Regions from separate parts of the Weizmannia sp. FSL K6-0777 genome, predicted to be linked through region 2. Evidence: riboswitches for the same ligand, from Rfam matches in the RefSeq annotation. Region 2 holds a riboswitch; the other holds the start of a gene.
What was found. Region 2 has a riboswitch for S-adenosylmethionine ahead of NST70_RS02075 (bifunctional homocysteine S-methyltransferase/methylenetetrahydrofolate reductase). Riboswitches for the same ligand answer to the same signal wherever they lie in the genome.
Positions count from the first base shown of each region.

Region 1: linked by a shared signal. The riboswitch ahead of metK (methionine adenosyltransferase) and the one ahead of NST70_RS02075 (bifunctional homocysteine S-methyltransferase/methylenetetrahydrofolate reductase) in region 2 are both predicted to bind S-adenosylmethionine.

Region 1 is NZ_CP151971.1:2,347,780-2,352,209, forward strand. Features, by position in the region: gene asnB (asparagine synthase (glutamine-hydrolyzing)) at 1-706, opposite strand, end outside; gene metK (methionine adenosyltransferase) at 937-2,148, opposite strand; SAM riboswitch class I at 2,294-2,442, opposite strand; gene pckA (phosphoenolpyruvate carboxykinase (ATP)) at 2,613-4,202, shown strand; gene NST70_RS11225 (DNA mismatch repair protein MutT) at 4,353-4,430, opposite strand, start outside.
Region 2 is NZ_CP151971.1:430,816-435,245, forward strand. Features, by position in the region: partial or broken gene NST70_RS02070 (IS1182 family transposase) at 1-820, opposite strand, end outside; SAM riboswitch class I at 1,459-1,560, shown strand; gene NST70_RS02075 (bifunctional homocysteine S-methyltransferase/methylenetetrahydrofolate reductase) at 1,628-3,463, shown strand; gene metH (methionine synthase) at 3,723-4,430, shown strand, end outside.

The DNA of each region.
Region 1 (4,430 bases), 1.7 Mb from region 2:
CGTCCTCGCTTTTATGAACCGGGTGGAAGGATGCTTTCCAATATCGTTTGATTTCCATCGGTTTGCCAATTTTTTTCACAAAATAATGGCCCGGTTCAAGTTTCCGGATGTCTTTTGTCATGGTGAAAGGTTCGGGCACAAATTGGTAGGTTAAATAATATTGGACAGCATCATAATTCAGTTCTGGTTTTTCCATGGCAAGCAAAATGCTTTTCTTTTCAGAACCGAAATACATTTTATCGCCGTCTTCATAATAGAAGAACGGTTTAATGCCGAACGGGTCACGCGCGCCGCAAAGCGTTTGTTCCTGCTTATCCCAGATCGCAAACCCGAACATCCCGCGCAGACGTCCGATTGCTTTTTCGCCGTAACGGCTGTACATGGCAAGAATGACTTCCGTATCCGAATTCGTTTCGAATGTCATCCCTTCTTTTAGCAGTTCTTCACGCAATTCCACATAGTTATAAATTTCGCCATTAAAAATAATCCAGTACCGTTCGTTTTCGTATGTTAAAGGCTGGTGCCCCGCCTCGATATCGATAATGCTCAGGCGCCTGAAACCGAACTGGATATGCTCGTCTTCATAAAAGCCTTCATCATCCGGGCCGCGGTGCTCAATCATATGATTCATCTGTTTAAACTGTTGCCTGTCTTCGTCTGATAATGTAACGGGATGGTCATGGACGCAGCCAATAAATCCGCACATGTAAAAAGTCACCTACTTCATTTCGATATACTCTATTGTAAATTTATTTCTTTAAAAAACAAATGCATTTCCGCCAAAATTTGACGGCCAAATTCTGCACATGTAATATAGTTTAGCATGTTTTCCGCCAGTTTGCAGGGTTTTTGTTAAAAATGAGGCAAACAGGATTCCTTATTCCCGCCGTTTTATGAAAAAGAGCGGCCTGTATACCAGGCGCGCTCTTTTTCATATTATTTTCCGATATGATTGCGGGCGAATTCGTTCAACGCCCCGGCTTTGTCCGTTTTTTCCCAAGGCACATCCAAATCATCGCGGCCGAAATGCCCGTACGCAGCGATCTGCCTGTAAATCGGACGGCGCAAGTCGAGCATTTTGATAATGCCGGCCGGGCGCAGGTCAAAATGAGCTTCGACCGCCTCGATCAGCACTTTTTCCGGCACTTTTCCGGTCCCAAACGTATCGATGGAAATAGAAACGGGCTTCGCCACCCCGATCGCATACGCAAGCTGTACCTCGCATTTTTCCGCAAGGCCTGCCGCAACAATATTTTTCGCAACATAGCGGGCGGCATAAGCAGCGGAACGGTCCACTTTCGTCGGGTCTTTCCCGGAAAATGCGCCGCCGCCGTGACGTGCATAGCCGCCGTACGTGTCGACAATGATTTTGCGGCCGGTCAGCCCCGCATCCCCTTGAGGGCCGCCGATAACAAAGCGGCCGGTCGGATTAATCAAATACTTTGTATCCGCATCGAGCAAGTGTGCCGGCACAACCGGTTCAATGACGTATTTTTTCATATCTTCCTGGATTTGTCCGGCGCTTGTGTCAGGATCATGCTGCGTTGAAATGACAATCGTATCAATGCGGGCAGGCTGGTTGTTCTCGTCATATTCAACTGTCACCTGTGTCTTCGCATCCGGGCGCAAATACGGGATCACTTCTTGTTTGCGGAGTTCAGCAAGACGGCGGGCAAGCTTGTGGGCAAGCGAAATGGGAAGCGGCATCAGCTCTTCTGTCTCATTGCAGGCAAACCCGAACATCAGGCCCTGGTCGCCGGCTCCGATTGCCTCAATCTCTTCGTCGCTCATCCCGCCTTCGCGGGCTTCCAAAGCCTGGTTAACGCCGCGCGCAATATCTTCGGACTGTTCGTCAATCGATGTCAGCACAGCGCATGTTTCCGCATCAAACCCGTATTTCGCGCGCGTATAGCCGATCTCTTTAATGGTCTTGCGCACCACTTTCGGAATATCCACATATGTATTGGTGGAAATTTCCCCCGTGACAAGCACGAGCCCTGTTGTGACGGAAGTTTCACAGGCAACGCGGGCATTCGGGTCTTTTTCTAAAATGGCATCCAAAATGGCATCGGAAATCTGGTCGCAAATTTTGTCCGGATGGCCTTCCGTCACCGATTCCGATGTGAACAAATGCCGTCCTTTTAACATCCGCTTTTCCTCCTTATATGGTTACATATTGGAAACGGTACTCATACCCTAAACTCGATTCATTTCATGTACAAAGCCAAAAATAAAAACCTTCCCCATTCATCATGAGTGGAAAGGTTTTGACTTCAATCAATCGCGCCTTTCACTCTTATCGTTCAAGGAAACAATCCTTGCTGCAGGTTAGCACCTTTGCCTGGAAGTCAAGCGGCAGCTGCGTTGCGAGCGCATTGCCTGTTCCAGAGGCGGGTTGCTGGGTTTCATCGGGCCCGTCCCTCCACCAGCTCGGGATAAGAGTATCCGTTCAAAGTAAAATCATACGCAATTTAGCAGGCGCTGTCAATGATTTTTTCGCCCTTCTCCCCTTTGTCCTCTGCATTTTTCCCGGAAAAAAGTATGTAATAAACGGATGAATATGTTATACTGATATCGTTTAAAGTGAAATAAGTTATTCAAAGGGGCGGTTTATGAAAATGGATCTGATTGGCGCTTCTGACGATTTAAAGTTTTTGTTGTCGGGGGAAAACGTACGCATGCAGCTTTCCGTGCCACAATTAATGGAAAAAATTATCGAACGGAAAGAAGCTGTACTGACAACGGAAGGGGCCATTTCTGCTGCAACAGGAAAATATACAGGAAGGTCACCGAAAGATAAATTTATTGTCGTCGACTCCGAATCAAAAGACCGTGTCGACTGGGGCAAAATCAACCAGCCGGTTTCTCCCGGCGTGTTCAACAGGCTTTATGAAAAAATGGTCCGGCATTTAAAAGGGAAAGACGAAATTTTTGTGTTTAAAGGTTTTGCGGGTGCCGATCCAAAAAGCCGCCTTCCGATCCAGACCGTGAATGAGTTCGCCTGGCATAATTTATTCGCGCATCAATTGTTTATCCGGCCGGATGCGGAGGAGCTCTATCAACACGATGCGCAATTTACGATTCTTTCCGCGCCGCTGTTTAAGGCAGACCCGGCGCTTGACGGCACGCATTCCGAAGCGTTCATCATGATTTCACTTGAACGCCGGATAATTTTGATCGGCGGGACGGAATATGCAGGCGAAATGAAAAAAAGCATTTTTTCCATCATGAATTACTTGCTGCCGCAAAAAGGCATCCTTCCCATGCACTGCTCCGCCAATACTGGGAAAAACGGCGATACGGCCCTGTTTTTCGGCTTGTCCGGGACCGGGAAAACGACGCTTTCCGCCGATCCGGAGCGCGCACTTATAGGGGACGATGAGCACGGCTGGTCCGACAGCGGTGTCTTCAATATTGAAGGCGGATGCTATGCAAAGTGCATCGGGCTTACGGAAGAAAAAGAACCACAAATTTACCAGGCGATCCGTTTTGGGACCGTACTTGAAAATGTGGTCGTAGATCCGGTGTCCCGCAAACCGCAATATGACAACAATGCACTGACGGAAAATACAAGGGCTGCTTACCCGATTGAAAACATCGGCAATATTGCCCGCTCCGGCATGGCCGGCCATCCGTCAACCATTATATTCCTGACGGCCGATGCATCCGGTGTCCTGCCGCCGATCAGCAGGCTGACAAAAGAGCAGGCCATGTACCATTTCTTAAGCGGTTACACTTCTAAACTGGCCGGTACCGAACGCGGCGTCACGCGCCCGGAAGCCGTGTTCTCCACTTGCTTCGGCGCGCCGTTTTTGCCGCTTGAGCCCGCCGTTTATGCGGAAATGCTCGGCGAGAAAGTTGACAGGCACAACGTCCAGGTATTTCTTGTCAATACCGGCTGGACAGGCGGCCCGTACGGAACCGGTTCCCGCATGAAATTAAGCGATACGCGGGCCATGGTCCGGGCTGCGATAAACGGCAAACTGAAAGATACCGAAACACGGCAGGATGATATTTTCGGGCTACACATCCCGGTTCATATTGAAGGGGTGTCAGATGACGTCCTTTATCCGGCAGATACATGGACGGACAAGCAGGCTTACCGTGAAAAAGCGTTCGAACTTGCAGCCCGGTTCAAAGAAAATTTCCGGCAATTTTCGGTGCCGGATGACATTGAAAAACTCGGCGGCCCGCTTATATAAGCATAAACGGGAGCCCGCATTTTAAATTAAAATGAGACTCCAATTAAATTGTGGTATGCTCATTTCTGTAAAAGCGGAAACGCTGCAGCAACCCAAAAGGTTACGGCGAGTACCAAGGGTCTGCTCATTTAAGCAAAAGCGGAAACCCAGTTAAAACCAGGTGCTTGTCTGGACGGCGCTGATTCCTTCCTGCACTGCCCATTGATGGTGGGCACCGGCCATTTTTTC
Region 2 (4,430 bases):
ATTCCGTTTTATAACCAAAGAAAGGATCATTTTTGCTTTTATACCCTATTCTCGCTTCTTGGTCGACAATCGATCGTACCCCTTTTTGCTCCATAAACTTCGGGTCTGCTAAAATTTCTTTCGCATTATTAACGAGTGCTTTTGTTTCAGGTGCTTTCTCCAGTTCAACTAGTTCTTCTACCTTTGATACCGTTTCTTCAAGATAGGACTTCATTGTTTTTCTAGCTTCATCATGGTTTTCTATTTCTTTATAATCAGGGATTTCTTGGTTGATTTCACTTGGTATTTCTCCGTTTTCTTCTTTAACGGTTTTAAAGATTTTTTTCGCTAATTGTTTCATGACTCGTTCCGGTCTATATTTTTTGGTGTTGGCTTCTGTATGAGTGGAATCAATCGTTATACCAGAAACCTTTTGTAAAATTCCTTTTTCAATGCATTGGTTTATGATTTCAATAATAATTTCATCTATAGTGAGATTGCCTTCTAATCTACTTTTACGAAATTTTGCCAAAAGACTTGGGTGAGGGAGGTCGTCTTCCGGATTGATTCCTAAAAAATACATATATGCAAGGTTTAATGAGCAATTTTCTATAACTTTCTCATCAGATAAGTCATAGAGTTTTTGTAACACCAAGATTTTAACCATAAGTTCGGGCTCTTTTGCTGGCCTTCCATATTCTTTACAGTAAGTTTTTTCAAGCATTTTATTGATAAAACTAAAATCCACTTCATCTCTTAATAATTTAAGTGTATGATTTTCAGGAATTTTATCGTATAATATGGAATAGATGCTTAATTGATTATCTTTTTCTTTAAGCATGATAGATACCCCCAGTTTGGTTTTGGTTTGTAGTATAACTTTATTATACCAAATACTGGGGGTATTTTTTTCAATTTATTGTACATATAATTATTTTGAATTTTCAGATTGACTTTTTCAGTGGTCCCGAAGGGTTCAAAAAGACAAAAGAGAGCCGTACCGGGAGCAAATTGTCCTTTTGGAGGGCTCAAAAAGACAAAAGAGAGTCGGATCAGGGGCGAATTGTCCTTTTGGAGGGCTCAAAAAGACAAAAGAGAGTCGGATCAGGGGCGAATTGTCCTTTTGGAGAGCTCAAAAAGACAAAAGAGAGCCGGACCAAGAGCAAATTGTCTTTTTGAAGGGCCCAAAAAGACAAAAGAAAGCCGGACCAGGAGCAAATTGTCTTTTTGGAGAGTTCAAAAAGACAAAAGAGAGCTGGACCAAGAGCAAATTGTCCTTTTGGAGGGTTCAAAAAGACAAAAGAAAGCCGTACCGGGAGCAAATTGTCCTTTTGGAGGGCTCAAAAAGGCAAAAGAAAGCCAATTAGACAAAAGGGACGAAACCGCATCCAATATGAATTTCAATTTCCCCCTTGTCATGTCACCCGGCAAAGTGTAAAGTATAAATAAGTCAAAATTTTAAGTACGTTCAATCGAATAGCCTTATCAAGAGAGGCGGAGGGACTTGGCCCGATGAAACCTCAGCAACCAGCCCATACGGCACGGTGCTAAATCCAACAGGTATACCTGAAAAGATAAGGAGAATGTTGTCATCTTGCCTCCTTTTCTGGGAGGCTTTTTTCATATCATTCAAAGGGAGTGTAAAAATTTGAACCTTCTCGAAACGTTAAAAAACCGCATCCTTGTTGCAGACGGGGCAATGGGGACACTGCTATATGCATACGGCGCCGACACATGTTATGAGTCATTCAACCTGACCCATCCGGAAGACATCCACGCGATCCACCGCGCCTATATCGAAGCAGGCGCATCGGTCATCCAGACAAACACGTACAGCGCCAACTATATCAAGCTGGCACAGTATGGCCTGGAAGAAAAAGTAAAAGATATCAACAAAGCGGCTGTCCAGATCGCAAAAGAAGCGGCAAACCGTGACACATTTATACTCGGCACGGTCGGCGGCATCCGCGGCCAGCGCAAAACCGAAGCAACACTTGCCGAAATCAAGCGCACGTTCCGCGAGCAGATTTTTCACCTCCTGGACGAAGGAGTTGATGCCCTGCTTTTGGAAACGTATTTTGACGCGGAAGAACTGTATACGGTCGTTGACATTGCGAAAAAAGAAGCGGATGTCCCGGTCATCGCCCAGTTCTCGCTTATCGAACCGGGCGTGCTCCAAAACGGAACCCCGGTCCGCGACGCGTTCAAGGAACTTGAAAACCGCGGCGCCGATGTGACCGGCCTGAACTGCCGGCTCGGCCCGCACCACATGATCCAGGCGTTCGAAGAAATCCCGATACCGAAGCGTGCCTTTTTGTCCGCATACCCGAATGCGAGTCTTTTAGATTACGAGGAAGGCCGGTTCACGTTCACAAATAACGCCGATTATTTTAAAACATGCGCCGAAAAACTGGTCGAACAGGGTGTGCGCCTGATCGGCGGCTGCTGCGGCACGACCCCAGCTCACATCAAAGCAATCGCAGACGGGGTGCAGGGGCTTTTGCCTGTCACAGAAAAAACGGTCCGCCCACCGAAAATTGAAATCGCAGCCGCCCCGGCGCAGCACGAACCACCGTTGCATGAAATCGTAAAAAAGCGCCGCTCTGTCATTGTCGAATTGGATACGCCGAAAACTCTGAACACGACTCGCTTTTTTGAAGGGGCAAAAGCGCTGCACGACGCCGGCATCGATGCCTTGACAATGGCCGACAACTCGCTTGCAAGCCCGCGCATCAGCAACACAGCGATTGCTTCAATTTTAAAAGAGAAACATGGCATCCGGCCGCTTGTTCATATTACATGCCGTGATCGTAATTTGATCGGGCTGCAGTCGCACTTAATGGGCCTTGCTGCGCTCGGGATTGACCAGGTGCTTGCCATCACGGGGGATCCGACAAAAATCGGCGACTTCCCGGGAGCGACGAGCGTATACGATTTGTCATCCATGGAACTGATCGCAATGATCAAGCAATTCAATGATGGCATTTCCCATTCCGGCAAATCGCTTCACAGGAAAACGAATTTTTCCGTCGCGGCTGCATTTAACCCGAACGTCCGCAATCTTGATAAAACGGTCGGGAGGTTGGAGCGCAAAATCCGCCACGGTGCCGATTATTTTATCACCCAGCCTGTGTTCAGCACGGAAAAAATCGAGCAAATCCATGAAGCAACGAAGCATTTGGACGCGCCGATCTATCTTGGCATTATGCCGCTTACCAGCTACCGGAACGCGGTCTTTCTGCACAATGAAGTGCCGGGCATCAAACTGACGGATGAAATTTTGGCGGCGATGGAAAAAACAAATGGCGACCCTGCGAAAGCGCGTGAAGAAAGCCTTGCGATCAGCCGTACCCTGATCGACGCGGCCCTCGGCTATTTCAACGGCATTTACTTAATTACGCCGCTCGAACGCTACGAACTGACGGTGGAATGCACGCGCTATATCCACGAAAAAACAGCAGTGCAAGGCGCAGGCATTGTCTGAGACTGCAACGAAAAAAGTACAGGCGGATTCATTAAAGTGAAACTTTGATAGCACTGTCCAATTGCAAGATTAAGAAAAGAGCTCAAGAAGGCAAAACGAAACCTTGGCCGGCTTCAGCCCCGGCGAGATGCATGCACTTTAAACTCAATCAAAAGTGGCACCGGCGCCGCCAGCATCGGAACGCGACCCAGCCAGGTACCAAATGTTACCGTACGTCGCAATCTCAATATCAAACGTACAACCAAAGGGGGAATTTTTCATGGGGCAAACGTTATTTGAACAGCAGCTTGCAAACCGCATTCTCATCCTTGACGGGGCGATGGGGACGATGATCCAGCAGCAACACCTTACCGCGGCGGATTTTGGCGGCGAAGCATACGAAGGCTGCAATGAATACTTGAATCTCACAGCGCCCGATATCATCCGCTCGATCCATGAAGCATATCTCGAGGCGGGGGCCGATATCATCGAAACTAATACCTTTGGCGCAACGTCCATCGTTCTTAACGAGTACGGCCTCGGGCACCTTGCTGAAAAAATCAACATCGAAGCCGCGCGCATCGCCAAGCAGGCTGCCGAAAAATATTCCACACCCGGCCGGCTGCGGTTTGTCGCTGGTTCGATGGGTCCGACAACAAAGACGCTCTCCGTCACAGGCGGCACCACTTTTGACGCGCTCAAAACCGCTTACCAGGAACAGGCTTGCGGGCTCATAAAAGGCGGCGCCGACGTGCTTCTCCTCGAAACATCGCAGGACTTGCTGAACGTCAAAGCCGCTTTTCTTGGCATTACGGATGCATTCAACGAAACCGGAAAAAAACTGCCGCTTCTCATCTCCGGCACCATCGAACCGATGGGCACAACGCTTGCTGGTCAGAACATTGAAGCATTTTACATTTCCGTCGAGCATATGCAGCCGGCCGCAGTCGGGCTTAACTGCGCGACCGGCCCGGAGTTCATGGCCGAC